Regions from separate parts of the Aquibium oceanicum genome, predicted to be linked through region 3. Evidence: predicted binding sites of a transcription regulator. Region 3 holds the regulator's gene; each other region holds the start of a gene.
The links. Region 3 encodes LexA, which represses DNA repair genes until DNA is damaged. Its sites were predicted from a motif close to TGTTCNNNNTGTGTTCNG; they were not measured.

Region 1 (10,461 bases), 210 kb from region 3:
GCCTGCGAACCAGTCGCGGATCGGCGTGAAGGCGCCGGTGTAGGTGGCGGGGTTCGAGCGCGGGGTGCGGCCGATGGGCGACTGGTCGATGTCGATGACCTTGTCCAGGAATTCCAGGCCCTCGATGCGCTCGTGCTCGGCCGGGTGCTCGCGCGAGCCCATGATGCGGCGCGAGGCGGCCTTGAAGAGCGTCTCGATCAGGAAGGTGGATTTTCCTCCGCCCGACACGCCGGTGACGCAGGTGAAGGTGCCGAGCGGGATCTCGGCCGTGACGTCCTTCAGATTGTTGCCGCGCGCGTTGACCACCTTGAGCCGGCGGCCCTTCTTCAGCGGCCGGCGCTGCTCGGGGAGCGGGATGGCGAGGTCGCCGGAGAGGTACTGGCCGGTGAGCGACTTCGGGTTGGCCATGATCTCGGCCGGCGTGCCTTCGGCCACGATGCGGCCGCCATGGATGCCGGCGGCCGGGCCCATGTCGACCACGTAGTCGGCGGTGCGGATGGCGTCCTCGTCGTGCTCGACCACCACCACGGTGTTGCCGATGTCGCGCAGGTGTTTCAGCGTATCGAGCAGGCGCGCATTGTCGCGCTGGTGCAGGCCGATCGAGGGCTCGTCGAGCACGTAGAGCACGCCGGTGAGACCGGAGCCGATCTGCGAGGCCAGCCGGATGCGCTGGCTCTCGCCGCCGGACAGCGTGCCGGAATTGCGCGACAAAGCGAGATAATCGAGGCCGACGTCGTTGAGAAAACGCAGGCGCTCGCGGATTTCCTTGAGGATGCGCGCGGCGATCTCGTTCTGCTTGGCGTTCATCGCCTGCGGCAGGGTCTCGAACCAGTCGCCGGCCTTGCGGATCGATAGCGCGGTGACCTCGCCGATGTGGCGGCCGTCGATCTTGACCGCCAGCGCCTCGGGCTTGAGGCGGTAGCCGGAACAGGCCGGACAGGGGGTCTCCGACATGTAGCGCTCGATCTCCTCGCGGCTCCAGGCCGACTCGGTCTCCTTCCAGCGCCGCTGCAGATTGGGGATCACGCCCTCGAAGGTCTTGGTGGTCTTGTAGGAGCGCAGGCCGTCGTCATAGGCGAAGGTGACCTGGCGCGAGCCGGTGCCGTGCAGGATGGCGTGGCGCGCCTCGTCGGACAGGTCCGACCAGCGGTCGCCGACCTTGAAGCCGAATACCTTGCCGAGCGCGTCGAGCGTCTGGCCGTAATAGGGCGAGGTGGAGCGCGCCCAGGGGGCGACGGCGCCGGCGCGCAGCGTGAGATTTTCGTCGGGGATGACGAGGTCGGGATCGATGGCGCGCTGGCTGCCAAGCCCGTCGCAGGTTGGGCAGGCGCCGAAGGGATTGTTGAAGGAGAACAGCCGCGGCTCGATCTCCGAAATGGTGAAGCCGGAGACGGGGCAGGCGAATTTTTCCGAGAAGAGCAGGCGCTCGTGCGTGTCGTTGAGCGACTTGTTGGCGCCGCCGCCGCCCGACGTCTCCTCGGCCGGCAGGGGCCGGTCGGCGAATTCCGCGATGGCGAGCCCGTCGGCGAGGCGCAGCGCGGTCTCGATGGAATCCGCCAGCCGGGCGGCAAGGTCTCCGCGCACGACGACGCGGTCGACCACGACGTCGATGTCGTGCTTGTACTTCTTGTCCAGCGTCGGCGCGTCGGCGATCTCGTAGAAGGCGCCGTCGACCTTAACGCGCTGGAAGCCTTTCTTCTGCAGCTCGGCCAGTTCCTTGCGGTACTCGCCCTTGCGGCCGCGCACGATGGGCGCCATGACGAAGAGCCGCGTGCCTTCCGGGAGCGCCAGCACGCGATCGACCATCTGCGACACCGTCTGGCTCTCGATCGGCAGGCCGGTGGCCGGCGAATAGGGCACGCCGACGCGCGCGTAGAGCAGGCGCATGTAGTCGTAGATCTCGGTGACCGTTCCGACGGTAGAGCGAGGGTTGCGCGAGGTGGTCTTCTGCTCGATGGAGATGGCCGGCGACAGGCCGTCGATCTGGTCGACGTCGGGCTTCTGCATCATCTCCAGGAACTGCCGCGCATAGGCCGACAGGCTCTCGACGTAGCGCCGCTGGCCCTCGGCATAGATGGTGTCGAAGGCGAGCGAGGACTTTCCGCTGCCCGACAGGCCGGTCATGACGGTCAAACTGTCGCGCGGGATGTCGAGATCGACGTTCTTGAGATTGTGCTCGCGCGCGCCGCGGATGGAAATGTATTTCTGGTCGGCCATGGCCGGTCGCAGCCTCGTGCTTGGTCTCGGGAGGAAGGATGCGGGCAACGATCCCGCAGCACCCCCATGTAGGATTTTTCGCCGCTCCGTCGAGGGACGCGCGCGCACGCCGCAACGAGTTAGCCGCGAATGCCGCAGCGGGGCAAGGGCAAGGAACAAAAAGGCAACAGCCTCCTGACACCGCCCTGTGCATAACCGGCGGACCGGCTTGAAACATGCGATCACGTTTTGCGTCGGGGCGGCGGATTTCGTTGACAGGCCCGGACCCTGGAGTCACTCTCCAAATGTCCTTCGCGAACGCCTCCATTCGGGGCCGATCGCTAGAAGCGGGGCCCCAGCGAGACGACGCAGGAGGCTCGAGCGCGAAGCGACGCGGATGCAACAGGCAGAGGAGAGAGGAATGACTCCACCGGACAGTCCCATCTGGCTCCGCTCGAATGCCGCGGAGCCGCGGCGGGCATAGGCGCGAGGGCGCCGGGGAAGCGGCCGTTCCCCCGACCCGCCGTTCACATCACAATCAGAGACTGTAGTCGGGCCGTCGATCCAGATCGCGCAGCGCCCGAAACATGACCGGAAGTTTTGTCCGGCAGTTCAGGAAGACCCCTGACACAGAACAAGCCCTGACCGCGTGACCGCGGCAGGGCTTTTTTCGTGTAGCGCACGAGAGGGATCAGTCATTCAAATCCCTCTACAAGGACGCGCGACCGCGACCTCGCGCCGCCATCATCCCACGAAAGCGCGCTCGACCACGAAATCGGCGGGTGCCGCGTTCGATCCTTCCACCAGCCCGGCCTTCTCGACGAGGTCCTTCACGTCGCGGATCATGTCCAGCGAGCCGCAGATCATCACCCGGTCGACTGCCGGATCGAACGATGCCACGCCGAGGTCAGCGAAGAGCTTGCCCGAAGCGATCAGGTCGGTGATGCGGCCGTTGCGCGCGGAGGACTCGCGTGTGGTGGAGGCGTAGTAGGACAGCCGCCCCTGCGTCAGCTCGCCGATCAGCGGGTCCTGCGACACGCTCTGAAACAGCGCGTCGCCGTATTGCAGTTCGGCGATGTCGCGGCAGGTGTTGGTGAGCACGATCTCTTCGAACTTCTCGTAGGTGTCGGGATCGCGGATCAGGCTGGCGAAGGGCGCGATGCCGGTACCAGTCGCGATCATCCACAGACGCTTGCCGGGCTTCAGCGCGTCCACCACCAGCGTGCCCGTCGACTTCTGGCGCAGGAGCACCGTGTCGCCCGGCACGATCTTCTGCAGCTCCGACGTCAGCGGACCATCTGGCACCTTGATCGAGTAGAACTCCAGTTCGTCGTCCCAGGCCGGGCTCGCGATCGAGTAGGCGCGGAACACGGGCTTTTCCGCGTTCGGCAGGCCAATCATCACGAACTCGCCCGAGCGGAAACGAAAGCTCTGCGGGCGCGTGATGCGGAACGAGAACAGACGATCGGTATGGTGCTTCACCGAAACCACCGTCTCGGCGTGGACGTTCGCCGGAATCGGGAACTTCAGCGGCTCGGCATTGGCGTTGGCGGGAACCGGAATCATCGGCTCGACCCTCGTGTCTGGAGTACGTTCGGCATGACCACTGGCGACGGTTCCGCAAGCGGCCCAAGTAGGTGGACGAGGCGTCGAAAACCTCTCTCTTGCTCGGTGAATTTATTAGTATACAAATGAAAATCGGGTCAAGGCGCAGGGGTAGACGCCCATTCCAAATGGCGCCTGATCCGTAGGGCGCACGTTTCGGGAATCCGCCATGGACGAGAAAACCGGCGTTTCACCGGCCGCAGTGGTCGCGGGCGTGGACGTCGGCGGAACGTTCACGGACCTGATCCTCATCGACGGTCGCGACGGCGGCAAGGTCCGCCTCGCAAAGACGCCCACCACGCTCGACAACCAGGCCTTCGGGGTCGTCAAGGCGCTGGAATCGATCGATTTTCCGATTGCCGGCATCGATCTCCTCGTGCACGGCACCACCACCACGACCAACGCGGTGCTGGAGCGCCGGCTGGCCAGGACCGGCATGATAACCACTGCCGGCTTCCGCGACGTGATCGAACTCGGGCGGCGCACCCGGCCTCAAGCCTACGGCATGACCGGCGTTTTCGTGCCGGTCATTCCGCGCGACCTGCGGCTCGAAGTCGCGGAGCGTATCGAGGCGTCGGGCGCCGTGCGCGTGCCTCTCGACGCGGAGGAGGTGAAGGCGGCGGTGCGCAAGCTGCTCGATGCCGGCTGCGAATCCCTCGTCATCCACTTCCTGCATGCCTATGCCAATCCGGTGCACGAACTGCGCGCTGCCGAGCTCGCGGCCGAACTCTGGCCGAACGGCCACGTCACCATGGGCCACGCGCTGCTGTCGGAAGCCCGCGAATTCGAGCGCGGCGTCACGGCCGCCGTCAACGCCTCGGTCCAGCCGATCCTTGAACGCTACGTCGGCCGCCTGCGGGCGGAGTTGCAGTCGCGCGGCTATGCCCGCGAGTTTCTGGTCATGAACGGCAATGGCGGCATGATCTCGGCCGGCCTGGTCACCCGCGAGGCGGCCAAGACCGTGATGTCGGGGCCCGCCTCGGGCGTCATGGCGGCGGCCTACACCGCGCGCCGCGCCGGCTTTGCCAACGTCATCACCTACGACATGGGCGGCACCTCCACCGACGTCGCCCTGATCCGCGGCGCCCAGCCGGCCGTCTCGAACGAGATCGAGATCGAGTACGCCATGCCGATCCACGTGCCAATGGTGGATGTGCACACCGTCGGCGCCGGAGGCGGATCGATCGCGCGGGTGGACGACGCCGGCCTGTTGCGCGTCGGACCGGAGAGCGCGGGCGCCATGCCCGGCCCGATCTGCTACGGGCGCGGCGGGACGGAGCCGACCATCTCGGACGCTAACCTGCTGCTTGGACGGTTGAATGCGAAGAAGCTCCTTTCGGTCGACGGCGCCGTCGACGTCGAGTTCATCCGCGATACATTTGCCCGCACGCTCGGGCAACGGCTCGGCGTCGACGCGACGACCGCCGCCGGCGCGGTGCTGACCATCGCCAACACCAAGATGGCGGGCGCGGTGCGCATGGTGTCGATCGCGCGCGGCAACGACCCGCGCGATTTCGCCCTCTTCGCCTTCGGCGGCGCCGGCCCGCTCCACGCCACCGCGCTCGCCCGCGAACTCGGAATCCCCAGGGTTATCGTCCCGGCACGGCCCGGCATTACAAACGCGCTCGGCTGCGTGGTCGCCGACCTGCGCCACGACTTCGTGCGCACGGTCAACCAGCCCGTCGCCGGCCTCGACGAGGCGGCGGTGCGCGACATCCTCGAGACCCAGGCCGCCGAGGGACGCGAAGCCATCGGCCGCGAAGCCGTCAAGCCGGCGGCGGTTCGGATCGTCCATTCCGCCGACATGCAGTTCGTCGGCCAGACTCACCTTCTCAACGTGCCGCTTCCCTCAGCCGCCGTCGACCGGTACGTGCTGCAGTCGCTGTTCGAAAAGGCCTATTTCGCGCGCTTCAAGGTCGAATTGCCGGAAATCCGCGCCAATCTCGTCAATCTGAACACCTCCATCATTGGCGAACGCGCGCCGGTCGACCTGTCGACGCTCATCGATCCCTCCGGCCGGGGCGCCGCGCTCGCCGACGCGCTTCTCCACACGAGGCCCGTCTGGTTCGACGGCACATGGCACGATACCCCCGTCTACGACCGCGAAAGACTGCCGCTCGACGCGTCGTTTGAGGGACCGGCGATCGTCGAGCAGATGGACGCCACGACCGTCATCGAGCCCGGCGACCGGGTCCGCTCCGATGTCGACGGAAATCTGATCGTGGAGGTGGGAAAGTCCGCATGAGCTCGCTCGACGCCATCACGCTTTCCGTCATCCAGGCCGGCCTTGCGCAGGTCTGCGACGAGATGGACCTGACCTTCTCGCGCGCCGCCTTCTCGCCGGTGATCGCGGAAGCCAACGACCGCTCCGACGGCATCTATTCCGCCGAGGACGGATCGCTGATCGCGCAGGGCATCGGAGGCCTGCCGGTCTTCGTCGGCGTCATGCAGTATTCCACCCGCACCATCATCGAGATGATTGCCGATGGCCGCTGCCAGCCGCCCGAGCCGGGCGACATCTACATCGTCAACGACCCCTATCTCGGCGGCACACACCTGATGGACGTGCGCTTCGCCATGCCGGTCTGGCGCGGCGAAAAGATCTTCTGCTGGCTCTCCAACACCGGCCACTGGCCCGACATCGGCGGCTCGGTGCCCGGCGGCTTCTCGGCCTCCGCCACCGCGGTCGAGCAGGAGGGCCTGCGCCTGCCGCCGGTCAAACTCTTCAAGCGCGGCAAACTTGATCCCGAGATCCACGCCATCATCGCTTCCAACATCCGCATCGCGGACCAGCGCATCGGCGACATCAAAGCCCAGGCCGCGGCCCTGATGGTGGGGGAGGAGCGGCTCTGCCAGCTTCTCGACCGCTACGGCGACGCCACCATCTCCGAGGCCATCGCGGAACTGCGCCGCCGTGCCGCCGACCAGATGCGCGCTCGCATCGCCGAGATCCCCGACGGGGTCTACCGTTCGAAAGCTTATGTCGATTCGGATGGCGTCGTCGACGAGCCGCTGACCATTGCGCTCGCCGTCGAAAAGGCCGGCGAGACGCTCTCTTTCGACTTCTCCGGCTCCAGCGCGCCGTGCACAGGGCCGATGAACAGCGTGCTCGCCACCACGCTCTCCTCCGTCTACCTCGCCATGCGCCACGTCTTCCCCGACGTGCCGATCAGCGCCGGCGCCTTCGAGCCGCTGGTGGTGAAGCGGCCGGAAGGCACTTTCCTCGACGCGCATTATCCCCGCCCTGTGTCCGGCTGCGCGGCGGAGGTCTCGCAGCGCATCGCCGAGGCCGTCTTCGCCGCGCTCGTCCAGGCGATCCCCGACCGGGTCACCGCCGCGCCCGCCGGCTCGTCGGGCAATTTCGCGCTCGGCGGCTTCGACCCGGCGCGGGGCCGCGGTTTCGTGCTCTACCAGCTCTCGGGCGGCGGCTATGGCGGCAATGCGGACCATGACGGGCTTTCCAACGGCTGCTCCACCATTGGCATCTCCAAGTCGCCGCCGATCGAGGTGATGGAGCAGGCCTACCCGATCCTCTACCGCCACTATGCCCTGCGCGAAGGCTCCGGCGGAGCCGGGAAACACCGCGGCGGCTTCGGCTTAAGCTATGAGATCGAACTCCTGCGCGGCGAGGCGCGCGCCTCCTTCGTCATGGACCATGGACGCTTCGGCCCGCAAGGCGCACTGGGCGGCGAGGACGGCGCGGTCAACACCGTCACCGTGTGGCGCGGCGGCGAGGCGCACGTCCCGAAACATCTTTCCAAGGAACAGGACATTCCCATGCAGCCCGGAGACCGCGTCGCGGTCGGCACGCCGGGCGGCGGCGGCTATGGCGACCCGCGCGAGCGCGATCCGGCCCTCGTCAGGCGCGACGTCGCGATGGGCTACTACACGCCGGACGAAGCGGCCGAGAAATTCGGCTACAACGGCTGATCTCCCGGCGGGTCAGCCGAAATTCTGCTCCCACGGATGCAGCCGCGCCAGTTCGGCGTCCTTTTCCTGCACGCGGCCATAGGCGGGGCGACCTGTTGCGCGGGCGAGGTAGTCTCGGAAGACCGGCTTATCCGGCAGCACCTTCATGATGTTCATTGTGAAACCGATGCCGCTCGCAAGCTGCGTGTCGGCGGCAGTGAAGGCGTCCCCGGCGGCGAACGCGTTCGCGGAAAGATGCCGCTCGAGATTGCCCACCAGGTCTTCGAACAAGCCGAAGGAATAGTCGTTGCTGCCATAGGTCAGCCCGTGCGCGCGCGCCGCGACGGCGGGGTCGAACACGGAATCGCTGTAGACCATCCAGGTGAGATAAGGCCCCCGGCGCGGATCGCCGATCGCCGGCGCCAGTCCGGCCTGCGGAAACGCGTCGGCCAGATGGATGCAGATCGCCGCCCGTTCGGTGATGGTCACGCCGTCATGCACGATCGCCGGAACCTTCTTGTTGGGCTGGATCGACCGGTAGGCCTCGTCCACGCCGCCCTTGGCGCGGATGTCGACGATCTCCATCCGGTAGTCGACGCCGAGTTCCTCCAGCAGCCAGAAGACGCCGGACGAGCGGGACCAGGGGGCGTGGTAGAAAGTCAGCATGGTGGCAATTCCGGGTGCGGCTCGATCAGGCCGAAGACTTAGCACGCCGCTCCTGACAGCAGAGCGTCAGGAGACCGCCCGGGAGAGTCGCCGGCTCCCGGGGAGGCATTGTAGGGGCAAGCCGTTCCGGGAGCCGGGAAAAATCCCCCGTCCAAGCCTCGTCCAGGGACAGGGGGTGAGCCGCACCCGAATGTTGCCAGATCGCGTGGGAGATACGCTTTCGGGATCCGCGACGCACGCCGACGATGTTTCCTCATTCCAGTGGGGGATCCTATTCCGCGATCGCGGAAACCGCGGCGGGGGACGGCCCACGGCCTCCGGCGGGCATTGAAGAGCGCCGCTCCGCGCCCTATATCTGAGCCATCGATCTTCTTGACGAACAATTGCTATCGCGCCCCGGCGCGTTCGGTTCTCCTTCTCGATTTCGATGCCCGACCGGGCCCGGCACGCGGCCGGCCGGCGGATCAAACGCCGATTTGAAAGGAAATCGACATGGAAACCGGAACGGTAAAGTTCTTCAACGCCACCAAGGGCTTCGGCTTCATCCAGCCCGACGCCGGCGGCCAGGACGTATTCGTTCACGCCTCCGCCGTTGAGCGCGCGGGCATGAACACCATCGTGGAAGGCCAGAAGCTCTCCTACGAGGTGGTCAAGAGCAATCGCGACGGCAGGAGCTCGGCCGAAAACCTGCAGGCGGCATAAGTTTCAGGCGCCTCCGGTCCGACCACGGATGTACTGGCGCGACCGTGGAGGCGCTGAAGAGAAGGTCGGGGAAACCCCCGGCCTTTTTTCATCAGAGGAGCACATCGATGCAGAACCCATTCGCCCCCGAAGCGGCCTTTGCGCCGAAACTCTCCAAGCACGAAGCCAAGGCCGACACCACCACGCGCGTGGCGCGCGAGATCATGGACGCCGAACTGAACAAGCGCGAGGCCAAGACCGAGCGCCTGCGCCTGGCGCGCCTCGCCAAGGAAGCCGAGGCGCCCGTCGACGAGCCCAAGAAGAAGGCCGCCCCGAAGAAGAAGGCGGTCAAGCGCGGGCAGGGCACCTGAGCCGACCGCACTCGCGGGGCGGGCAACGGAGCCGGCTCGCTCCCGGCAAACCGTCATCGGCTCGTCACATGAGCCCGCTATTGGTTCACCCAGCCGCACCGGACCACCGAGTGCGGCCCGCGTCTCCGGTCGCATGACCACGGATGAACTGGCATCGCCCGTGACGGCGCAACGATGGAAAGGTCGGGTCACCCCCGGCCTTTTTTCGTTTCGGGAGCTCGATCGTCCCTGAGGTCCCGAAAGGGGAGACGGAGAGGTGCCTCCTCTGTTAGCATCCTCCCGCCCCTCCTTCAAAAACCTGCAACTTCCTGTATGTGGCCCGCTTCCGAACGGCGGGGCGGTCTTACCGGGGGCGGTCTTGAGAGATTGCGATGAACGAGACTGTCAGGAATTTTCATGAGGCCGCGGCCCCGGCGTCCCCGGCGCCCGATGCACCGCTCGCCATTTTCGCGCGCGGGCTCGTCCGTCATTTCGGCGCGGTGAAGGCGGTCGACGGCGTCGACCTCGACGTGCCGCGCGGCATGATCTTCGCCGTGCTGGGTCCCAACGGTGCTGGCAAGACGACCTTGATCCGCATGCTGGCGACGCTGCTGACGCCCGACGCGGGCCAGGCAACCGTGATGGGCCACGATCTGCTCACCGAGCCGCAGTCCGTGCGCGCGTCGATCGCGCTCACCGGCCAGTTCGCCTCGCTGGACGAGGACCTGACCGGGCGCGAGAACCTCATCCTGCTGGCGCGGCTCTGGGGGTTCCGTCACCGCGCCGCGCGGGAGCGGGCGGACGAACTGCTTTCCGCCTTCGATCTGACGGGGGCCGCGCGGCGCCAGGTGAAGGATTTCTCCGGCGGCATGCGCCGGCGGCTCGACATCGCAGCCTCGCTGGTGGTGACGCCCGGCGTGCTCTTCCTCGACGAGCCGACGACCGGGCTCGACCCGAAGGCGCGCCAGGGCGTGTGGCGCATGATCCGCGACCTGGCGGCCGGCGGCGTCACCATCCTGCTCACCACGCAGTATCTCGAGGAGGCGGACCAGCT
Region 2 (10,461 bases), 1.6 Mb from region 3:
ATTCGTGGGGCATGGATCCGTAGATTGGCACGGCAGGCACCATCAGCACGACCGGCGCGAGGGCCGAGTAGAAGATCAGGCTTTCGGCGGTTTCCCGCGCGCCCATGTGCCGGGTCATGATGACGTAGAAGCAGTAGCTCAGCATCGATCCGAGCGCGTAGAGGTGACCTATCCCGAACACGCCCAGCCCCGGACGCGTGATGACGAGGACGCCGCCGAAACCGACGAAGACGGCGAGCCAGCGCCGCCACCCGGCCCACTCCCCGAGCAGGGGCCCCGCCAGGGCGGTGATCACCATCGGTGCGAAGAATGCGATCGACACCGTCTCCGCCAGCTGCAGCGTCTGGAGCGCCAGGAAATTGAACAGGGTAGACCCAAACAGGAACATCCCGCGCAACAGCTGCAGCGGCAGGCTCGCGGTGGCGAATAGCCCCAGCGACCGCCAGGGCCGCAGGAACAGGAAGGCGAGGACGGCGTGGCCGGCGAACCGTATCCAGGCGATGAAAGGCGGAGCGAACCCCTCGCTTGCGAGAAACTTCGCGCTGGAATCGAGGAAGGAGAAGGTCAAGCCGGCGCTGAACACCAGGAGGATCGCAACCACCGGCGTCGCCGCCTCCTGATGCCCGGAGCTGATTTTCACCAAGGATTCGCCGTTGTCCGCCTGCTCGATCCTGTTTCAGGGATCGCAAATGGAAGAGCAAGCAAAAAAAAGCCGGCGCCCGGCCAAGCGTCGGGCGCCGCGGGTCAGTCCTCGTCGTCGGCGTCTTCGGGCATTTCGGAGTGGGAATTGCCCGCGAGATTGCTTTCTATACGGGCGAGCAGCTTCGCCAGTGCCTTCTGCTCCTTCTTGTCGAGCCCCTTCAGCGCCTGCTTCTCCGTCTTGCGGACCGACTTCTCGATCGAGCGGATGGCATCCCTTCCCGCTTCCGTCAGGAAGATGTGCGACTGGCGCGCATCGTTTTCCGAAGCCCGCTTTTCCAGGAAAGCCTGCGCCTGAAGCCGGTTGATAGTCTTGGTCACCGTCGGCGGCCGAACGCCGAGCCGCGTGGCGAGCTGGCCCGGCGTCTGGCCGTCCTCGTGCGCCAGCGCCAGCATGATCTGGTCCTGCCCGGCATAGAATCCATGGTCGAGCAGCTTTGCCGCGAGCGCGGTGCGCGACAGGCGCGCGGCCGATTGCAACCGCGTGATCGCCGCGCCCTTTTCAGCCTTTGCCATGCCCCCTCCATCCTCTCGGACCGTTCGCCCGAGCATAGATGACCGTCCCCGGAACTCCAATGCCGGGACCGCCCGCCTGGTGACCGTTTCCCGGCCAGCCGGCTAATTCGTCGGCGAACCCTTGGCAGACCTCTGTATCAGACAGATGACACTTTTCCGCCGGTCTCCCGATGAAGGCGCGACCTCCCGCTTGGCCGCGTGCAATCTCGCCGCGGCCGTCCTATATGGCGGCAACACCCATCCTCCTCCGATCGAGGGCAAGACATGTCCGACCTTCAGACCCAGATCCCCGTCACCGTACTCACCGGCTATCTCGGCTCCGGTAAGACCACGCTGCTCAACCGCATCCTCTCCGAAAACCATGGCCGGCGCTACGCCGTCATCGTCAACGAATTCGGCGAGATCGGCATTGACAACGACCTGATCGTGGAATCCGACGAGGAAATCTACGAGATGAACAATGGCTGCGTGTGCTGCACGGTGCGCGGCGACCTGATCCGGGTCGTCGAGGGCCTGATGCGCCGGCCCGGCCGCTTCGACGCCATCGTGGTGGAGACCACGGGGCTCGCCGATCCCGCGCCGGTCGCCCAGACCTTCTTCATGGACGACGACGTCCGCTCCAAGACGAAGCTCGATGCCGTGGTGGCGCTGGTCGATGCCAAGCACCTCCCCTTGAGGCTGAAGGACAGCCGCGAGGCCGAGGACCAGATCGCCTTCGCCGACGTCGTGGTCGTCAACAAGACCGACCTGGTCAGCGAGGAGGAACTCGCCGCCGTCGAGGCGACCATCCGCGCGATCAATCCTTCCGCGAAAATCCACCGCACCCAGCGCGCCGGCCTCGACCTGGAAAACGTGCTCGACCGCGGCGCCTTCGACCTTAAGCGCGCGCTCGACAACGACCCGCATTTCCTCGAGCACGAGGACGAGGATCACGGCCACGAGCATCATGATCACGATCATGACCATGCGCACCACCACCATGCGGCGCCCTCCCCGCTGCACGACGTGACGGTGCAGTCCGTTTCCATGCGCGCTGGCGAACTGGACCCGAAGAAGTTCTTCCCCTGGATCGAGAAGATCACCCAAATGGAGGGACCCAACATCCTGCGCCTGAAAGGCATCATCGCCTTCAAGGACGACGCGGAGCGCTACGTGGTGCAGGGCGTGCACATGATCATCGAAGGCGACCACCAGCGCCCGTGGAAGGACGGAGAGGCCCGCGAGAGCCGGCTCGTCTTCATCGGTCGCGAACTGGACCGGGAACGGCTGGAGCGAACGTTCCAGGCATGCCAGGCGTGATCTGAACCATGCCCACCGTCGCTCCGCTCGACCTCGACGGCCACTGCATCGCCGCCGTCTTCCTGTCAGACATCCCGCATTTCGCGCTTGCCGACGGCACGGTGCACCGGCTCGACAACGGCCACAAGCAGGTGACCGCGCATGATGGGCTGCTTTGCGCCACCGTCACCGAAAAGGGCGACAAAATGATCACGGGCGGCGAAGACGGCAAGGTCGTCGCCGTATCGCCCGCCGGAGCGATCGAGGTCCTGGCCGAGATCGGCCGCAAATGGGTGTCGAGCGTCGCATCCGGCCCGCAAGGCGCCGTCGCCTTCGCCTCGGGGCGCACCGCCTTCGTCCGCTTCGCTGACGGCAAGACCAAGGAATTGCAGCATCCGCGCACGGTCGAGGGCGTCGCCTTCTCGCCGAAAGGCATGCGGATCGGCGCAGCCCGCTACAACGGCGCGACGCTGCATTTTCCCGCCGCCGACGGCAAGCCGGTCGAACTCGAATGGGCCGGCGCGCATACCGGCATCACCTTCTCGCCCGACGGAAACTTCGTCGTCACCACCATGCAGGAAAACGCGCTGCACGGCTGGAAGATCACCGATGGCAAGCACATGCGCATGACCGGCTATCCGGGCAAGGTGAAGAGCCTGTCCTGGAGCGCGAAGGGGCGCTGGCTCGCAAGTTCCGGCGCGCCGGCCGCGATCGTCTGGCCATTCCAGGGCAAGGACGGCCCCATGGGCAAGGCGCCGCTGGAACTCGGTACGCGCGGCAACACGATGGTCACCGCCGTCTCGTGCCACCCGGCCGACGAGTTCGTCGCGATCGGTTATGCCGACGGCATGGTGATGGCCGCCCGCTTCGCGGACCAGAAGGAAGTGCTGCTGCGCCGTCAGGGCAAGGGCGCGATAACCTCGCTGGCCTGGGACCGCGCCGGCCGGCGCGTCGTCTTCGGCTCCGAAACCGGCGATTGCGGCGTCATCGACATATCGGGCTGACGCCCCCTTGTGTGGCGTCGTCACGACGCCGGGATGGACAAAGGGACGGTCGGATCAGGCTGTCAGGTCCTTGGCAAAGTACCGGACACGCCTCTCGCCGCCGTAGATCTCCGCCTCTCCGACCACCTCGAAGCCCAATGCGGCATGGAAGGCGTCCGAGGCCGGGTTCGGCGGATCGGAATTCACCTCCGCGGTCACGACCGTGTGGCCGGCTTGCTGCGCCTTTTCGAAGAAATGCTCGTAGAGCTGCCGCGCATGCCCGCGTCCGCGCGCGAAGGAGGCGACCGCGATCCGGTCGACATAGGCAAACCGCGGGTAGCGCTCGCGGAACCAGAGAAAGTTCGGACTGTCGTAGGGCGCGTCCTGATCGAAGCCGATCATGAACGCGTCCAGGTCGCCGATCCGGAAGGCCGCGAAGCACTGCGCCAGGAGATGCGACAGCCGCCCGGCGTCCAGCAGCGACAATTCCGCCGCATGCTCGTTGTTCAGCGCCAGCACCGCGGGCTCGAAGGCCGCGGTGATCGGCTCGATGGCGGGCGGTTTCCTGAGGTCGTCGGCTGCTTTCATGATGGGCGCACCATAGCGGCGGCCCGACGCGCCGCAAGACGATGCGCGCACGAATTCCAGTCGGCATGTCAAATTTCATAGCGCCGCCGCAATTCGGAACATATCATGAACTCATGGCAACGCTTCCCCTCCGCGAGAAACTCGCGATCCTGTCAGACGCCGCCAAGTACGACGCGTCCTGTGCCTCCTCGGGCGCGGCGAAGCGCAATTCGCTGAAGAGCGGCGGCATCGGCTCCACCGAAAGCACAGGCATCTGCCATTCCTACGCGCCGGACGGGCGCTGCATCTCGCTCCTGAAGATCCTGCTCACCAACTTCTGCATCTACGACTGCACCTACTGCATCAACCGTTCGTCGTCGAACGTGCGCCGTGCCCGCTTCACGGTCGACGAGGTGGTGAAGCTGACGCTCGACTTCTACAAGCGCAACTACATCGAGGGCCTGTTCCTCTCCTCCGGTGTCATCCGCTCGCCGGACGACACGATGGGCGAGATGGTCGAGATCGCGCGCCGCCTGCGCATCGAGCATCGCTTCGCCGGCTACATCCATCTGAAGACGATTCCCGAATGCTCGCAGGAGCTGATCGAGAAGGCCGGGCTCTATGCCGATCGCCTGTCGATCAACGTCGAACTGCCGACCGACGAGGGGGTGAAGAAGCTCGCGCCCGAGAAGCGCCCCGAGACCATCCGCGTCTCCATGGCGAGGCTGCGCTCGAAGATCGACGAGAAGTCCGAACCGACCCTGCGCACGAAGACGCGCGAGCGCTTCGCGCCCGGCGGCCAGTCGACCCAGATGATCATCGGCGCGGACGCCACGCCCGACGCGACGATCTTGAAGACCAGTTCCCGGCTCTACGCCAGCTACCGCCTGCGCCGCGTCTACTATTCCGCCTTCAGCCCGATCCCGGATTCCTCCGCCGCTCTGCCGCTGATGAAGCCGCCGCTGATGCGCGAGCACCGACTCTACCAAGCGGACTGGCTGATGCGCTTCTACGGTTTCGGCGAAAGCGAGATCCTCTCTGCCCGGCCGGACGGCATGCTCGACCTCGCCATCGACCCGAAGCTCTCCTGGGCGCTCGCCAACCGCGCCATGTTCCCGCTCGATATCAACCGCGCCGACCGCGAGGCCTTGCTGAGAGTTCCCGGCCTCGGCACCAAGGTTGTCAAGCGGATCCTGGAGACGCGAAAACATCGCCGGCTGCGGCTGGAGGACGTCGGCCGCCTCTGCCAGTCGATCGCCAAGGTGCGGCCCTTCATCGTCGCCGAAGGCTGGTCGCCCGGCGGCCTCACCGATTCCGCCACCCTGCAGGCCAGGGTCGCTCCCGAACCCCGCCAGCTTTCGCTGTTCTGACCATGAGCGCACTTCCGAAACCCCTTCCCCGCATCACCATCCGGCTCGCCGGCCAGACCGATTTCGACGGCTGGCGGAAGGCTGCCCGCGCGCTGGCGATGCGCGAGATCCCCGCCGATCAGGTAGGCTGGGCGGTGTCAGGCGCCGCGAGCGCCGATCTCTTCGACGGCGCCGCGCCATCGCGCGACGCGGCTCCGGACGGCGGGACGGCATTCACCGTGCCGCGCTCTTTCGTGGAGGCGGCCGAAGCGGTGATCTGCCACTCGGATGCCGAGCGTTTTTCACTGCTCTACCGCATTCTGCTGCGGCTGCGCCGAGAACCGGACCTTTTGAAGATCGCCTCCGATCCCGACGTGCGGCGTCTGGAGGCGATGGCGAAGGCCGTGCGCCGGGACATCCACAAGATGCGCGCCTTCGTGCGCTTCCGGCGCATCGGCTCGGGGGCAGACGAGCGCCACGTCGCCTGGTTCGAGTCGCTGCATTTCATCGTCGAGCGCAACGCGCCCTTCTTCGTGCGCCGCTTCACCGGCATGCGCTGGACGATCCTCACGCCCTATGCCTCGGCCGACTGGGACGGCGAGCGCCTGGCGATCGGCCCCGGCGCCACCCGCGCCGACGCGCCGTCCGAGGACGATGCCGAAGCGCTGTGGCGCACCTATTTTTCCTCGATCTTCAATCCCGCGCGGCTGAAGGTGAAGGCCATGCAGGCCGAGATGCCGAAGAAGTACTGGCGGAACCTTCCCGAAGCCTCGCTCATTCCGGACCTGATCCGCGGTGCCGAAGACAAGGCCAGGGACATGATCCAGAAACTGCCGACCGAACCCGCCCCGCACCATGCCAAGGTGAAGGCGCGCCACTGGCCGGAACCGGATGTCGAGCCGGGTCCCGACGACGAAGGCGCGAACGCCAGCACAATCCCCGAACTGCGCGCCGCGGCGGAAGGCTGCCGCCGCTGCCCGCTCTGGCGCGATGCCACCCAGACCGTGTTCGGCGAAGGACCGGAAAAAGCGAAGGTCGTGTTTGTCGGCGAGCAGCCGGGCGACCAGGAGGACCTTGCCGGAAAGCCCTTCGTCGGCCCGGCGGGGAAAATGCTGGACGCCGTGCTAGCGGAAGCCGAGGTGGACCGCTCGGAAGTCTATGTCACGAATGGCGTTAAACACTTCAAATTCGAGCCGCGCGGCAAGCGCCGAATCCACGCCAAGCCGAACGCCGGGGAGGTGAAGGCCTGCCGCTGGTGGGTCGACAAGGAACTGGCGATCCTGAAGCCCACCCTCGCCGTGGCGCTCGGCGCAACCGCCGCGCAGTCGCTGCTCGGCAAGACGGTCCCCATCACGAAGATGCGCGGCCAGGTGGTCGAACGCGAAGACGGCCTGCGCGTCTTCCTCACCATCCACCCCTCCTACATCCTGCGCATCCCGGAACCGGCCGACAAGGAGGCGGAGCGCGGAAGATTCTTGGCGGACATGAGGGCGGTCAGGGAACTGATGGCGGCGTAGCCGCGAGGTCACCGGCCGATCCCGGCGCCTGCCCTTCATCTACCTGTCGGCATTTTCTCCCCGCAAGCGCGGAGAAAAGCGCGAACCCGCCACGATCCGCCGATGTTGCAAGTCGGGCCAAACACGGTCGACGCGGCTCCTTCTCCCCGCTCGCGGGGAGAAGTGCCCGAGAGGGCGATGAGGGGCGGCGGGATGTGCGCGAGTCCGCGCCAAAAGCGCCACGACTAACGCACCAGCACCGCCCGAAGATCGTTGACGTTTGTCCCACTCGGCCCCGGCACGAACAGGTCGCCGATCGCCCCGAACGCCGTCCATGCGTCGTTCTCGCCGAGCATCGCACGCGGGTCGAGGCCTGCCGACCGTAGGCGCGACACCGTGGCGAAATCGGCGAAGGCGCCGGCATTGTCCTCGGAACCATCAATGCCGTCCGTGTCGGCGGCGAAGGCGTGGATGCCGTCGACGCCGTCGATGCCGAGCGCCAGGGACAGCAGGAACTCGGTGTTTCGCCCGCCCTTGCCCTTTCCGCGCAGCGTCACCGTCGTCTCGCCCCCCGACAGGATCACCACCGGCTTGCGAAACGGCCGGTCCCTCAACGCCACCTCGCGCGCGATCGCGGCATGCACGGAACCGACCTCGCGCGCCTCGCCCTCGATCGCATCCGACAGGATGACGGCCTCGATCCCCTGCGCCCGCGCGGCCTCGGCCGCCGCCTCCAGCGACACGGCGGCCGAGGCGATGATGTGCGCCTCGTTGCGGATGAACCGCGCATCGTCGGGATGCGGTGCGTCGGCCTCGGGCGAACGCAGATGGTCCATCACCGCCTCGGGCAGCGCGATCCGCCATGTCTCGACCAGCCGCAGCGCGTCCTGTCTCGTGGAAGCATCGGGCACTGTCGGCCCCGAAGACACCAACGACGGCCGGTCGCCGGGAATGTCGGAGACGAGCAGCGTCACCACCTTCGCCGGCCAGGCCGCGGCGGCGAGCCGTCCGCCCTTGATCGCAGAGACGTGCTTGCGGATCGTGTTCATCGCCGAGATCGGCGCGCCGGAGGCAAGCAGCGCCTGGTTGACGGCGATCTCGTCGTCGAGCGTCAGGCTTCCCGCCGGCGCGGGCAAGAGAGCCGAGCCTCCTCCCGAGACGAGTGCCACGACGAGATCGTCCTCCGACAGGTCCGAGACCGTCTCCAGAAGCCGCCGCGCGCCCTCCAGCCCCGCCGCGTCGGGCACGGGATGCGCCGCCTCGACGACCTCGATCGACCGGCAGGGCACGGCATAGCCGTAGCGGGTGACCACCAGGCCCTCCAGCGGCCCGTCCCAGACATCCTCGAACGCCCTTGCCATTTGTGCGGAGCCTTTGCCGGCGCCGACGATGACGGTACGCCCGGCCGGCTTCGGCGGCAGATGGCTGCCGATCACGCGCGCCGGATCGGCCGCCGCGACGGCGGCGTCATAGAGCGAGACGAAGAATGCCCTCGGATCGATCTCGCTCATGATGCTCCCGCTTCCAGCCATTCGCGTGCCCAGCCGAGCCCTTCCTCCGTGGTGCCGGCCGGCACATACTCGCAGCCGACGAAGCCGTCGTAGCCCCTGGCGTCCAGCGCCTCCAGCACGAAGCGGTAGTCGATCTCGCCCGCGTCCGGCTCGTGCCGGCCGGGATTGCCGGCGATCTGGATATGCGCGATCAGCTCGCGATGGCGATCGAAGGTCGCCAGCAGTTCCCCGCGCGTGCGGCTCTGGTGGTAGAGATCGTACTGGATCCGCACCTGATCCGATCCCACCCGCCGCACGATCCGGGCCGCGTGGTCAACCGAAGTCAGAAGATAGCTCGGCGTGTCGTAGGGGTTGAGCGGCTCGATCAGCGCGCGGATGCCATGGGGCGCGAAGACACGCGCGGCATAAGCGAGGTTTTCCACGAGGGTCTCTTCACGCTCGTCCATCGACGCGTCGCCCGACAGCACGCCGGCCATGCAATGCAATTGCCGGCAACCGATCGTCCGCGCGTAGTCGAGCGCGATCCCCACGCTTTCGGCAAACCGCTCCCGCGCCTCCGGAAGGCTTGCCAGGCCCCGCTCGCCGGCAGCGAGATCGCCGGGCGGCATGTTGAACAGCACGACCTCCAGCCGGTTGCCCTTCAGTTCGGCAGCGATATCCGCAGCGGCGAACGCGTAGGGAAACTGGAACTCGACCGCCGAAAAGCCTGCCCAGGCCGCCCGTTCGAAGCGTTCGAGGAACGGGACCTCGCAGAACATGGTCGACAGATTAGCGGCTAACTTCGGCATCGGCACCTCAGGCGACGATCATGACGGAATCGGCCGGCGAGGCAATGCCGTTCACGCCGCGGGCAGCGCCAGCGCCGCATGATCGAGTCCCAAATGCGCGCAAAGCGCCTCCACCACCAGCGCATGGTCCTCGCGCTGCGGGAGGCCCGATACCGTCACGCAACCGACGATGCCAGCATTCTTCAGCCGGATCGGGAAGCCGCCGCCGGCCAGCACGAAATCCTTCGGGTCGAGGCCGTGGCGCGGCGCGAAGAGTTCATCGTCGCGGTTCTGCTCCAGCGCGACACGGTAGGTGCTCCTGCCGAAGCGGCGCAGCACGTTCACCTTGCGGCGCACCCAGTCGGCGTTCGCGTCGGTCGATCCCGGCATGGCGCAGAAGAAGAGCTGCCGGTCCCAGGTGCGGATATCGATCACGATCGGCAGGTTCCCCGCGACCGCCCGCTCGCGCAGCACGAGCCCGAGGCGGAACGCCTCCTCCTCGTCGAAACGCTCGAAGACGATCGCCGCCTCCTGATCCTTTATGCGGGCGATGTCGGATTCTCGGCTCATGACGATCCTTCGGGCGGAAGCAGCGGGTGTTGGCGTTCCCCGACCGGGTAGCATGCCGTGACAGCCTGTCAAACCGCCAGCCTAGCCGGACTCAGTTCCCCTGCAGCCGGGCCGCCGTATCCTCGCGATCGTTCCCGCCCGCCATGCGCCCGAACGCCTCGCGCCACCCGGCATAAAGCTCCGGCATCGCGGCAAGGATCGCGGCATCCGCCGCGCCGATACGGCGGGTGAGCCGGGCCTGCGTCACGCGCTTCACCGTCCAGCCGGGATTGCGCCGCTCTTCCAGCACCATCCGGTCTCCGGAGCGGGCATGCCCCGGCTCCAGCACGCGATAGTACCAGCCGGTCCTGAGCGTCTTCTGGAACAGGAAGGCCATGCGCTCGTCACCCGTGTGGGCGCTGAGCTTCCAGCACGGCTGCCGCCCCTGGCTGACCTGCACGGTGGCCGTGCCAAAGGACAGGATGTCGCCAATGCAGAGGTTCTCCTCGGTCAGGCCCGAGGTGGAGACGTTCTCGCCGAAGCTGCCCGGCACGAGATCTTCGCGCCCAAACTCCTTCCGCCATGCCGGATAGTGGTCGCCCGGATAGTGATGGATCGCCTTCTCGGGCCCGCCATGCACCTCGAGGTCCGCCTGCGCGTCGCGGACGAAGCCCGTGGGCGTGATCTCCAACCTGTCGGACGTGGCACGCTTGCCGATCGCCGACGCCGGCCTGCCCGGCCAGCGC
Region 3 (10,461 bases):
AAACCCTGGCACTGCTCGTGCTGACCCTGTTCTGCGCACCGGCATTTGCCGATGACCAGCGGGCACCGACCGATGACGCCCTGCCGGGCGTGACCACCGGCTCCATTTCGCCCGTCGCCGCGGAACCGCAGCCCGAGCCAGACGAAGCGCTGGCCGCGGGTAGCCAGCCCGGCAGCATCCGTGCGGGAAACTGGGACATCCGCATCTCGGGCAGCGTGTCCTACGAGATCGGCTTCGGCGATCGCAACGGATCCAGGAGGCGCTGAACGCGTTTTGCCGCGCCGCAGAGCCGTCCGACACCGTCGCCCTGTAAATCGTCCGCCGTGCTCCTCGACATTGCCCGTCGCCCGACGGGCAGAACTGGCTTCATAGAGACGAATGGCAACTCCATGGACCACGACATCACGCCCGACCGGCTTATCGACGCGAAGATATCAGAACTGGGTGGCTGGCGCGGCCAGACGCTCACCCGCGTCCGGCAACTCATCCGCCAGGCCGATCCCGCCATGGTCGAGACGGTGAAGTGGGTGAAGCCGACGAACCCCTCCGGCGTGCCGGTCTGGGAGCATGACGGCATCGTGTGCACGGGCGAGACCTACAAGGACAAGGTGAAGCTGACGTTTGCCAATGGCGCTGCGCTCGACGACCCGTCCGGCCTCTTCAACGCCAGCCTCGAAGGCAATGCGCGCAGAGCCATCGATCTCTTCGAGGGCGATACGGTGGACGCGGACGCCTTCGGCGCACTGATCCGTGCGGCGGTCGCCCGGAACGTGTCGGAGAAGGCACGGAAGAAGAAGTGACGCCTCAGCGGGGATCGCGGCTCAGCCGCTTCTCGGCGAGTTCGTCGAGGTAGGCCTGCCAGCGCGCCTCCTTCTCGTGGCCGAGCTGGTGAAGATAGGACCAAGTGAAGATGCCGGTGTCGTGGCCGTCGTCGAAGCCGATCCTGACCGCGTAATTGCCGACCGGCTCCAGCTTGCGGATCGCCACGTCGCGCTTGCCGGGTACAGTCACGCGCTGGTCGGGCGAATGGCCCTGCACCTCGGCCGATGGCGAGAGCACCCGCAGCATCTCGGCGGCAAGCTCGATCGGCGCATGGTCGGGGAAGCTCACCGTCAGCAGGCGGCGATCCTTCGAGACCCTCAGTTCCTTCGGTGCGTTCATGGGTCCCCTATAAGCACTGCGGGCAACGTTCCGGAAGGCCCCATCGTAGCGGCTTACCCGCAACTTCGACATTGGAAGGTTACAGAATCGATTCTATAAGCTTCCGCAGGGTGATCGTCGGAGGGGATCGAGATGAATGTGACGCGGCGTGACTTGCTGGCAGGCGGACTGGCGCTGGCGGCGACGACGGCGATGGGCGTTCCGGCCCGGGCTGCCGCGAAGAAATCCTGGTACGCCGGCACCGGCATCGACAATGGCGTCAGCTGGAAGCGCACCAATTTCGATGTCATCGATCCGATCTGGCACAAGCAGATCGTCAAGTACTTTTCCGCCGAACCGGCGGGCACGGTGGTCGTCGATACCCAGCACCATTTCCTCTATCTGATCGTCGAGAACCAGACGGCGGTGCGCTATGGCGTCGGCGTCGGCAAGGAGGGCTTCAAATGGTACGGGCGCGCCAACGTGGCGCGCAAGGCGCTGTGGCCGCGCTGGACCCCGCCGCCGGAGATGCACGAGCGCAAGCCCGGCCTGCCGCAGTTCATCGAGGGCGGCGCGCCGGACAATCCGCTCGGCCCGCGCGCGCTCTACCTCCATCGCGACGGGGCCGACACGGGCTACCGCTTCCACGGTACCGTCGAGCCATGGAGCATCGGCAAGGACGTCTCGTCCGGCTGTATCCGCATGTTCAACGAGGACGTGATGGACCTCTACCAGCGCTGCCCGGTCGGCACCGCGGTCCAGGTCCTGCCGCATATCGCCGACAACGCGCCGAAGAAGAGCTGAACCGACATGACCCTTTTCTTCGGAATGAGGCGCCGGCTCTTCGCCGCGCTCGCGTTCGCTCTGCTGGCCGGCTGCACCTCCACCACGGCCACGCTTGAACCGCCGGTGCCCGACGTCACCAACGCGCCGGCCGCCGGCTTCGCCAACGTCCAGCCGGGCAGCGAGGAGGATTTTATCCTCAACGTCGGCCGCCGGACCTACTTCGCGCAAGGATCGGCCGAACTCGACCAGACCGCCAGGGTGACGCTCGACAACCAGGCCGCCTGGCTGCAGAAGCATCCGCAATGGCTGGTCAAGCTACAGGGGTTCGCCGACGACCCCGGCGGCGATGCGGCCATGGTGGAGCTGTCGCGCCGCCGCGCCGAGGCAGTGATGAACTACCTCGCCGCCGCCGGCGTCGCCCGCGACCGCATGTGGGCCAAGGGATACGGGAAGGAGCGCGTGGTTCGCGACTGCGCCGACACCGCCTGCAAGGTGCAGAACCGCCGCGTCATATCCAACCTTCGCGAGGAGAAGGACGGCGCCGCCTGAGCGCGTCGCCTTCGCGCTGCAACCGCTTGATCGCGATCGGCGCCTTCCAGCCGGCTTTCGTGTTCGCCACAAGCGGATAGACACGCCCCCATTGCGGCGCCGGGCTGTTTCGCCGTCGCCGATCAGCCGTACCGCACCCTCGGCACCGGTTGGCGTATTTCGGCCCCGCCAGCGTCAACTGGCTTCCAGCTCGGCGACGCCGGACTGTTTACTCGAATTAAAACTATTGCGGAACAAGAATGGAACAGATAGGTTTGTTCCGGTTTTGTTTTTAGGCGTTCGATTCCCTGAGGGGTGCCAATATGCTCACGCGCAAGCAACACGAACTCCTGCTCTTCATCCATGAGCGGCTGAAGGAATCCGGTATTCCTCCGTCCTTCGACGAGATGAAGGAGGCGCTCGACCTGGCGTCTAAATCGGGCATCCATCGCCTGATAACAGCGCTCGAGGAGCGCGGCTTCATCCGGCGGCTGCCCAACCGGGCCCGCGCGCTGGAGGTCATCCGGCTGCCCGATTCCATCGCGCCGGGGCTGGGTGGACCGCGCAAGTTCTCCCCGAGCGTCATCGAGGGCAGCCTCGGAAAGCGCCCCGATCCGGCGCCCGCGCGCCAGGCGAGCAACGACGACGCGGCCGGCATCTCCATCCCCGTCATGGGCCGGATCGCCGCCGGTGTGCCGATCGACGCCATCCAGCACCAGACGCATTCGGTCGCGGTGCCGCCCGACATGCTCTCCGGCGGCGAACATTTCGCGCTCGAGGTCCGCGGCGATTCCATGATCGAAGCGGGCATACTCGACGGCGACACCGTCGTGATCCGCAGCACCTCCACCGCCAGTCCGGGCGAGATCGTCGTGGCCCTGGTCGACGACGAGGAAGCCACCCTCAAGCGGTTCCGCCGCAAGGGCGCCTCGATCGCGCTCGAAGCGGCCAATCCAGCCTACGAGACGCGCATCTTCGGGCCGGACCGGGTGAAGGTCCAAGGCCGTCTCGTCGGTCTGATCCGGCGCTACTAAACGCCAGACGTCTTCGGCGTTCGCATACGCCGCCTGATGCTTACCCTGCGCAATCAGTCCGCATCGCGCTTGTAGGGCGGCATTCCGCGGGCTTCGCGGGACCAACGCCGATGCTCGTGCCAGGGCCTGTAGGGTTCCCGGACGGCGAACCGTATCTCCGCAGGCCTTCCCTGCCCTGCCCCGGCGAAGCGGATTTCGGCGCTGCCGCGCCGCGCAAGGTCGCGCTTGGTGACCACGAGCAACTTCGCCGGGTCGCACGGGTTAACCGCCGTGGCATCGTCAATAACGAGGACGTCGGCAAAATCGCAGAATTGGCGCGCGTTCCCCTCCGCGGAAACGAACGCCACGATCGCACCGCCGCCGTGTCGCGCGATGCAACTTGTCTCGTCGCAAGCGAAAGCTCCGGGGACCAGCCCGTCCAGCATGGCGGCGGTCAGCGGTTCGGCGCTGACGACCGGCACAGCAACACCGTGCGTCATCGCCGCGTCCATCCAGATGCCAGTGACGAAGCGGTTGGGTCGCCTCTTGTTGACCGCCAGTTCCCCGGCCTCCGTCCGCATGGCGATCAAGTCTCCCTCCTCCGAGAGCAGGAGGTTCGGGAGATCCCGCGTCGCGATGAGCACTATACCGGCAACGAGCAACGGAACGGCGGCGAGACGAAGCCAGGTCGAAAGGACAGTCAAGAGGACGAGAGCAATGGTCATCGACAGCACCGCCGATAGCGGGATCGTGCCCACGGCATCGAAAGGCGTGCGTTCGGCGAGCCATCCCGCGATCGAGACCATGATCCCGATGCCCCACCCCATGATGTCGAGCGCGAAGCCTTCGAGGCCGAACGGCATAAGGATGCCAGCGAGAACCGCCGAGGGCATGATGACGAAGGATACGACGGGCATCGCGCCGAGGTTGGCGAGGAGGCCGAGTGGCGCCATGCGGTGGAAGTGCCAGACGCCGTACAGCGCCGTTGCCGTCCCCGCCACCAGCGAGGTCATCGCAATTCCGGCGCAATAGAGAAGCAGAAGCCGAAAGCCGCCTCCGACCAGCGAGCGTTGCCGCGGCTGTCCGCCCGTGAAACCGTTCAGCCGACGCTCCGACCACCAGGCATAGGCCGCGATGAGCGCAGCCGTGGCGGCGAACGACATCTGGAAGCTCGGCCCGACCACCTCATGCGGCGCTATCGCAATGACGACGAGCGCCGAGATGGCGAGATTGCGCATCGTGATCGCCGACCGGTCGAAGAGCAGCGCCACCAGCATCACGGCGATCATGACGAAGCTGCGCTGCGCCGCGACCGCCGCTCCGGAAATCAGCAGGTAATAGGACGCGGCCAGCAACGCGACGGCCGCCGCATACTTCTTCACGGGCAAGCGAGAGGCGAAGCCGGGAAACAGCGCGAAGACGAAGCGCAGTCCGAACATGACCGTGCCGGCGACGAGCGCCATGTGGAGACCCGAGATCGAAAGGACGTGCGCGAGGCCGGTCTTGCGCAGCGCCTCGTTGATCTCCTCGGGAATGCCGGCGCGCGTCCCGGCGATAAGCGCCGTCGCGATCTGTCCCTCCGGTCCTTCGATCCGGCTGGTGATGCGGCCCGCGATCGCCTGGCGCATGTCCGCGATCCGGGCCGAGAGTGCGGCGCGCCAGCCAGCTTCGGCGTCGAGCCGCGAGGGTCTGGGATCGGAAAGGAAGAACCCGGTCGCGCCGATGCCATCCATATAACTCTCGAAGGCGAAGTCGTAGCCGAATGGACGCGCGGGGCCCGAAGGCGGAAAGAGCCGTGCATAACCCGAAACGCCGTTTCCGGCATGGATTTCGGGCGGCAAGGACCGCGCGGAAAGCCGCACCCGGTCGGGCGCATGGCGGAGCACCGGCCGGTCGGTGGAATGAACGTCGATCGTCAGCCGCACCCGACCGCTCGCCTGTCGTTCGACCGTCACCACCCGACCGGTCACGAGCGTCGGGATCTCAGAACCGAGCATCTTGGTGCCGGCCCGCCACGTCTCCAGCTTGCCTGCGAGCACGCCTAGCATGGAGACGATGAGGATCGTCGATACGACCCGGCCGAGGCCCGCGCGCCGGAAGAAGGCGCGCGCAAGCACGGCCGACCCGATGCCGGCGGCGACGATGGGAAACGACGGCTCCAGGGGCAGCGCCCAGTAGAACGCCGCGCCCGCGCACAGGATGACCGGGAGGAACAGGAAGGCCGTCCCCCGGTCGCGCTCGGCAGCGAGGGCCTCCGCCAGCGCTGCTTGGACGGCAGCAAACGCCCGCTCCCGCCTCGTGCCCGGACGGTATGCCGCGCTCCCTTCCGCGTCTGCTTGCCCACGGTGCACGCCTGCCGGCAAGAGCATGCCCGGCACGGGCAGCATCCCCCTTTCGTCCGGATCCGGTTCGTCGATCGTCGCCATCGCGACCCCGTCACTGCCGTCCGAAAGCCGGTTCCCGAAAGCCCCGGCAAGCCCGACGGCTTGCACCCCGATCATCCTATGCTACATGAACGCGACCCGAAATCACCCGCGCAGTGGCGCCAAGGCGCCCAGCACGCAAAGCCTCCGGAATCCGATGCCCGCACCCGTCGTCACGCGCTTCGCGCCGTCCCCCACCGGTTACCTCCACATCGGCGGCGCGCGCACCGCGCTCTTCAACTGGCTCTTCTCCCGGCACACGGGCGGCAAGATGCTGCTGCGGATCGAGGACACTGATCGCGAGCGCTCGACCGAAGCGGCGACCGCGGCGATCCTCGACGGTCTTTCCTGGCTCGGCCTCGCCTGGGACGGCGAACCCGTCTCGCAATTCGCGCGCGCCGAGCGCCATCGAGAGATCGGCGAGGAACTCGTCCGGCGCGGCAAGGCCTATCGCTGCTATGCGTCCCAGGCCGAACTGGAGGAAATGCGCGAGAAGGCGCGCGCAGAAGGACGCCCTCCCCGCTACGACGGCCGCTGGCGCGACCGCGATTCGGCCGAGGCGCCGGCCGGCGTCAGGCCGGTCATCCGCATCAAGGCGCCCCAAGAAGGCGAGACCGTCGTGCACGACAAGGTGCAGGGCGACGTCCGTTTTCCCAACAAGGACCTCGACGACTTCATCATTCTGCGCTCGGACGGCAACCCGACCTACATGCACGCCGTCGTGGTCGACGATCATGACATGGGCGTCACACACATCATCCGCGGCGACGATCATCTGACCAATGCTGCGCGTCAGACGATCATCTATCAGGCGATGGATTGGGACGTACCGGTGATGGCCCACATTCCGCTCATCCACGGAGCGGACGGCGCGAAGCTGTCGAAGCGGCACGGAGCGCTCGGCGTCGAGGCCTACCGGGCCATGGGCTACCTGCCGGAAGCGCTGCGCAACTATCTGGCGCGGCTCGGCTGGAGCCACGGCGACGACGAGGTGATGTCGACGGAAGAGATGATCGGCTGGTTCGAGATCGAGGACGTGAACAAGGGCGCCGCGCGCTTCGATTTCCAGAAACTGGAAGCCCTGAACGGCATGCACATGCGCCGCACGCCGGATGCCGAACTCCTCGACAACCTTCTCGCGACGCTGCCCTATATCGAGGGCGGCAAGGCGATGGCCGACAAGCTCGACGACAGGCGCAAGGCCATGCTGCTTCAGGCCATGCCAGGTCTGAAGGAGCGTGCGAAGACGCTGGTGGAACTGGCCGACAGCGCCGGCTATCTGTTCTCCGAAAGGCCGCTGACCCTGGACGAGAAGGCGGAAAAGCTGGTCGGGGAGCCTCCGCGCGAGATTCTCGCGGGCGCGAAGGCGGCCCTCGAGAACATCACGGGCGAATGGAATGCGGAGACGACCGAAGCCGCGATCCGCGCCTACGTCGCCGAAACCGGGCTCAAGCTCGGCGCGGTGGCGCAGCCCCTGCGTGCAGCTCTCACCGGCCGTTCGACGTCGCCCGGCGTCTTCGACGTGCTCGCGGTGCTCGGACGCGAGGAGAGCCTCGGCCGCCTCGGCGACCTGCTGTGAGGCGTACGCACACTCGTGGATAACCGCCTGTTCGTTTCAAAATGACCGGCCTTTTCGCGCTGCAACATTAGACGTTGCCGCAACTTGGCATCGGCGGTGAAATGGGATAGCTAGATCGCCATTCCAGACCGCGATTTTTCATCGCGGAACTCTTCCACACAGCCGATTGACGATAAGGAGTCCGCGATGACCGATTCAACCGCAAAACTCGATTTCGGCGGCAAGGAAATCGACCTCAACGTCCGTCAGGGCTCGATCGGACCCGAAGTCATCGACATCGGCAAACTCTACGCCCAGACCGGCGCCTTCACCTACGATCCGGGCTTCACGTCCACCGCGAGCTGCGAATCCGAGATCACCTTCATCGATGGCGACGAGGGCATGCTGCTCCATCGCGGCTACCCGATCGAGCAGCTTGCCGAGCACGGCGACTTCCTGGAAGTCTGCTATCTGCTGCTCTATGGCGAATTGCCGACGAAGACGCAGAAGGAGGACTTCGACTACCGCGTCACCCGTCACACGATGGTGCACGAGCAGATGTCGCGCTTCTTCACCGGCTTCCGCCGCGATGCCCATCCGATGGCGGTGATGTGCGGCGTGGTCGGCGCGCTGTCGGCCTTCTACCACGATTCCACCGACATCTCGGATCCCTACCAGCGCATGGTCGCCTCCATGCGGCTGATCGCCAAGACGCCGACGATCGCAGCGATGGCCTACAAGTACCACATTGGCCAGCCGTTCGTTTACCCGAAGAACGACCTCGACTACGCGGCGAACTTCCTCAACATGTGTTTCGCGGTGCCGTGCGAGGACTACAAGGTGAACCCGGTTCTGGCGCGCGCCATGGACCGCATCTTCATCCTGCACGCCGACCATGAGCAGAATGCGTCGACCTCGACCGTTCGTCTCGCCGGGTCCTCGGGCGCCAATCCGTTTGCTTGCATCGCGGCCGGCATCGCCTGCCTGTGGGGTCCCGCCCATGGCGGAGCTAACGAGGCGGCATTGAACATGCTGTCGGAAATCGGCTCGGTCGACCGCATCCCCGAATTCGTCGCCCGCGCCAAGGACAAGAACGATCCTTTCCGCCTCATGGGCTTCGGGCACCGCGTCTACAAGAACTACGATCCGCGCGCCAAGATCATGCAGAAGACCACGCACGAGGTGCTCGGCGAACTCGGCATCAAGGACGATCCGCTGCTCGACGTGGCGATGGAGCTCGAGAAGATCGCGCTGACGGACGAGTACTTCATCGAGAAGAAGCTCTATCCCAACATCGACTTCTATTCCGGCATAACGCTGAAGGCGCTCGGCTTCCCCACCACCATGTTCACCGTGCTGTTCGCGGTCGCCCGTACCGTCGGCTGGGTGGCGCAGTGGAAGGAAATGATCGAGGATCCGCACCAGAAGATCGGCCGGCCGCGCCAGCTCTATATCGGCGCGCCGAAGCGCGACTACGTGGCGATCGCCAAGCGCTGACCGCTCGAAGCAGATCGATTTCGCAATTCGAACGGTGCCTCCGGGCGCCGTTTTTCGTTGAAGGGGTTTGCGAAGCCGCGGCCAAAGTCAGCCGCGATGTTTCCTCATCGCTTCGAGAGCGGCGTGCGCGGCGATTTCGCCCGAAGGGCGATCCGTCGCCATGGCAGCGGCGATCGCGTCGAACCCGTCCAGCTGAGCTGCACGTGCCGACGTGTCGCCGGCCAGTTGTTCGAGATGCCGCGCGATCGTACCGGCCCGCACGAAATGGTCGTAGTATTCCGGAATGACCGGCCGATCCGCTATCAGGTTCGGAAGCGATGCGCTCCAGGCATGGATCATGGAATAGGCAAGCCGGCCGAACGCATCGGTCTTGTAGCAGGAAAGCGTCGGTACCCGGGCGAGCGCCAGTTCCAGGGTCACGGTCCCCGACGCGGCCAGTGCCGCGTCCGCCTGGCCGAACGCCTCGTACCTGGCGTCCTTTCCCAGGACGATTTCGGGTTTGACCGGCCAGTCCGCCGTGCCTTCGCGAACCATGTCGGCGACATGAGGGACGGTCGGAATGACGAGCCGAAGGGTCATGCCGCGTGCGATCAGCGTTTCCACGGTTTCCCTGAAGGGATCGAGCAGCTTCGTCACCTCGCTGCGCCTGGAACCAGGCAACAGGAGCAGCGTCCTGGCCGCGCGCGGCTCGCGCGGTGGCGCGGCCTTCTGCCGTTCGGCCGCCGCCGACAGCCCGGTATCGTGCGTCAGGCGATGGCCGACATAGGTCGCGGAGGGCCCGTCGAGCCGTTCGAGTTCCGCCACCTCGAAGGGGAGGACGCACAGGACATGATCCACGAAGCCGCGCATGTCGGCCGCCCTCTGCGGCCGCCACGCCCACACGCTGGGGCAAACATAGTGGATGATCGGAATGGACGGGTCGGCCGCGCGGACCTTCCTGGCCACGCGCAGGCTGAAATCGGGGACGTCGACGGTGATGAGACAGTCCGGATTGCTCTCCACCACGGCGTCCGCGGTCGCCGAGATCCGGCGAAAGAGTTGCGGAAGCCGCGCCAGGACCGCCGAGATCCCCATCAGCGAAATCTCGCCCGGATCAAACAGCGTTTCGAGCCCGAGCGCCTGGAGATGGCTGCCGCCCACGCCCGAAAGTTCGATGGCCTTGCCGCTCTCCTTCGCCAACGCCGATACTAGGTCGGCCGCGAGAATATCGCCCGATTCCTCTCCGGCGACGATGGCGATGCGCATGCGGTCCGCCGTCATGGCGTGCCGCCGGCAATACCGGTCACGAAGATACCGAGTTCGTCGGCCAGTTCGATGACTTGCTTCCGCTGCAGCACGATTGCCCTCCCCGCCTCGACGGCAATTCCTGCAAGTCCCGCCGCGTGAACGCCCCTGACGGTATCGGGACCTATCGAGGGAAGATCGGCGCGAAGCTCCTGGTTCGGCTTGGCGCACTTGACGAGGACACCGCCGGCCTTGCCGATCCGCCCCTCGGTCCGCAATCGTCGCACGCGAT

Region 1: a site for LexA is predicted at 2,369-2,386, ahead of uvrA (excinuclease ABC subunit UvrA). Genes of this name have one in related genera too.
Region 2: a site for LexA is predicted at 4,159-4,176, ahead of BSQ44_RS22475 (putative DNA modification/repair radical SAM protein). Genes of this name have one in related genera too.

Annotation. Positions count from the first base shown of each region.
Region 1 covers NZ_CP018171.1:2,795,865-2,806,325, forward strand. Annotated here, with positions in the region: gene uvrA (excinuclease ABC subunit UvrA) at 1-2,217, opposite strand, end outside; gene BSQ44_RS13670 (ferredoxin--NADP reductase) at 2,941-3,762, opposite strand; gene BSQ44_RS13675 (hydantoinase/oxoprolinase family protein) at 3,971-6,046, shown strand; gene BSQ44_RS13680 (hydantoinase B/oxoprolinase family protein) at 6,043-7,731, shown strand; gene BSQ44_RS13685 (glutathione S-transferase family protein) at 7,744-8,376, opposite strand; gene BSQ44_RS13690 (cold-shock protein) at 8,869-9,078, shown strand; gene BSQ44_RS13695 (hypothetical protein) at 9,186-9,428, shown strand; gene BSQ44_RS13700 (ATP-binding cassette domain-containing protein) at 9,800-10,461, shown strand, end outside.
Region 2 covers NZ_CP018171.1:4,603,941-4,614,401, forward strand. Annotated here, with positions in the region: gene BSQ44_RS22450 (DMT family transporter) at 1-640, opposite strand, end outside; gene BSQ44_RS22455 (MarR family winged helix-turn-helix transcriptional regulator) at 745-1,215, opposite strand; gene BSQ44_RS22460 (CobW family GTP-binding protein) at 1,480-2,514, shown strand; gene BSQ44_RS22465 (WD40 repeat domain-containing protein) at 2,523-3,497, shown strand; gene BSQ44_RS22470 (GNAT family N-acetyltransferase) at 3,552-4,064, opposite strand; gene BSQ44_RS22475 (putative DNA modification/repair radical SAM protein) at 4,178-5,413, shown strand; gene BSQ44_RS22480 (UdgX family uracil-DNA binding protein) at 5,416-6,909, shown strand; gene BSQ44_RS22485 (glycerate kinase type-2 family protein) at 7,134-8,399, opposite strand; gene otnI (2-oxo-tetronate isomerase) at 8,396-9,187, opposite strand; gene BSQ44_RS22495 (heme-degrading domain-containing protein) at 9,239-9,736, opposite strand; gene BSQ44_RS22500 (MOSC domain-containing protein) at 9,828-10,461, opposite strand, start outside.
Region 3 covers NZ_CP018171.1:3,010,674-3,021,134, forward strand. Annotated here, with positions in the region: gene BSQ44_RS14680 (hypothetical protein) at 1-266, shown strand, start outside; gene BSQ44_RS14685 (DUF1801 domain-containing protein) at 390-800, shown strand; gene BSQ44_RS14690 (gamma-butyrobetaine hydroxylase family protein) at 805-1,161, opposite strand; gene BSQ44_RS14695 (L,D-transpeptidase) at 1,294-1,944, shown strand; gene BSQ44_RS14700 (OmpA family protein) at 1,951-2,475, shown strand; gene lexA (transcriptional repressor LexA) at 2,778-3,488, shown strand; gene BSQ44_RS14710 (ComEC/Rec2 family competence protein) at 3,542-5,968, opposite strand; gene gltX (glutamate--tRNA ligase) at 6,048-7,469, shown strand; gene gltA (citrate synthase) at 7,656-8,945, shown strand; gene lpxB (lipid-A-disaccharide synthase) at 9,033-10,205, opposite strand; gene BSQ44_RS14730 (LpxI family protein) at 10,202-10,461, opposite strand, start outside.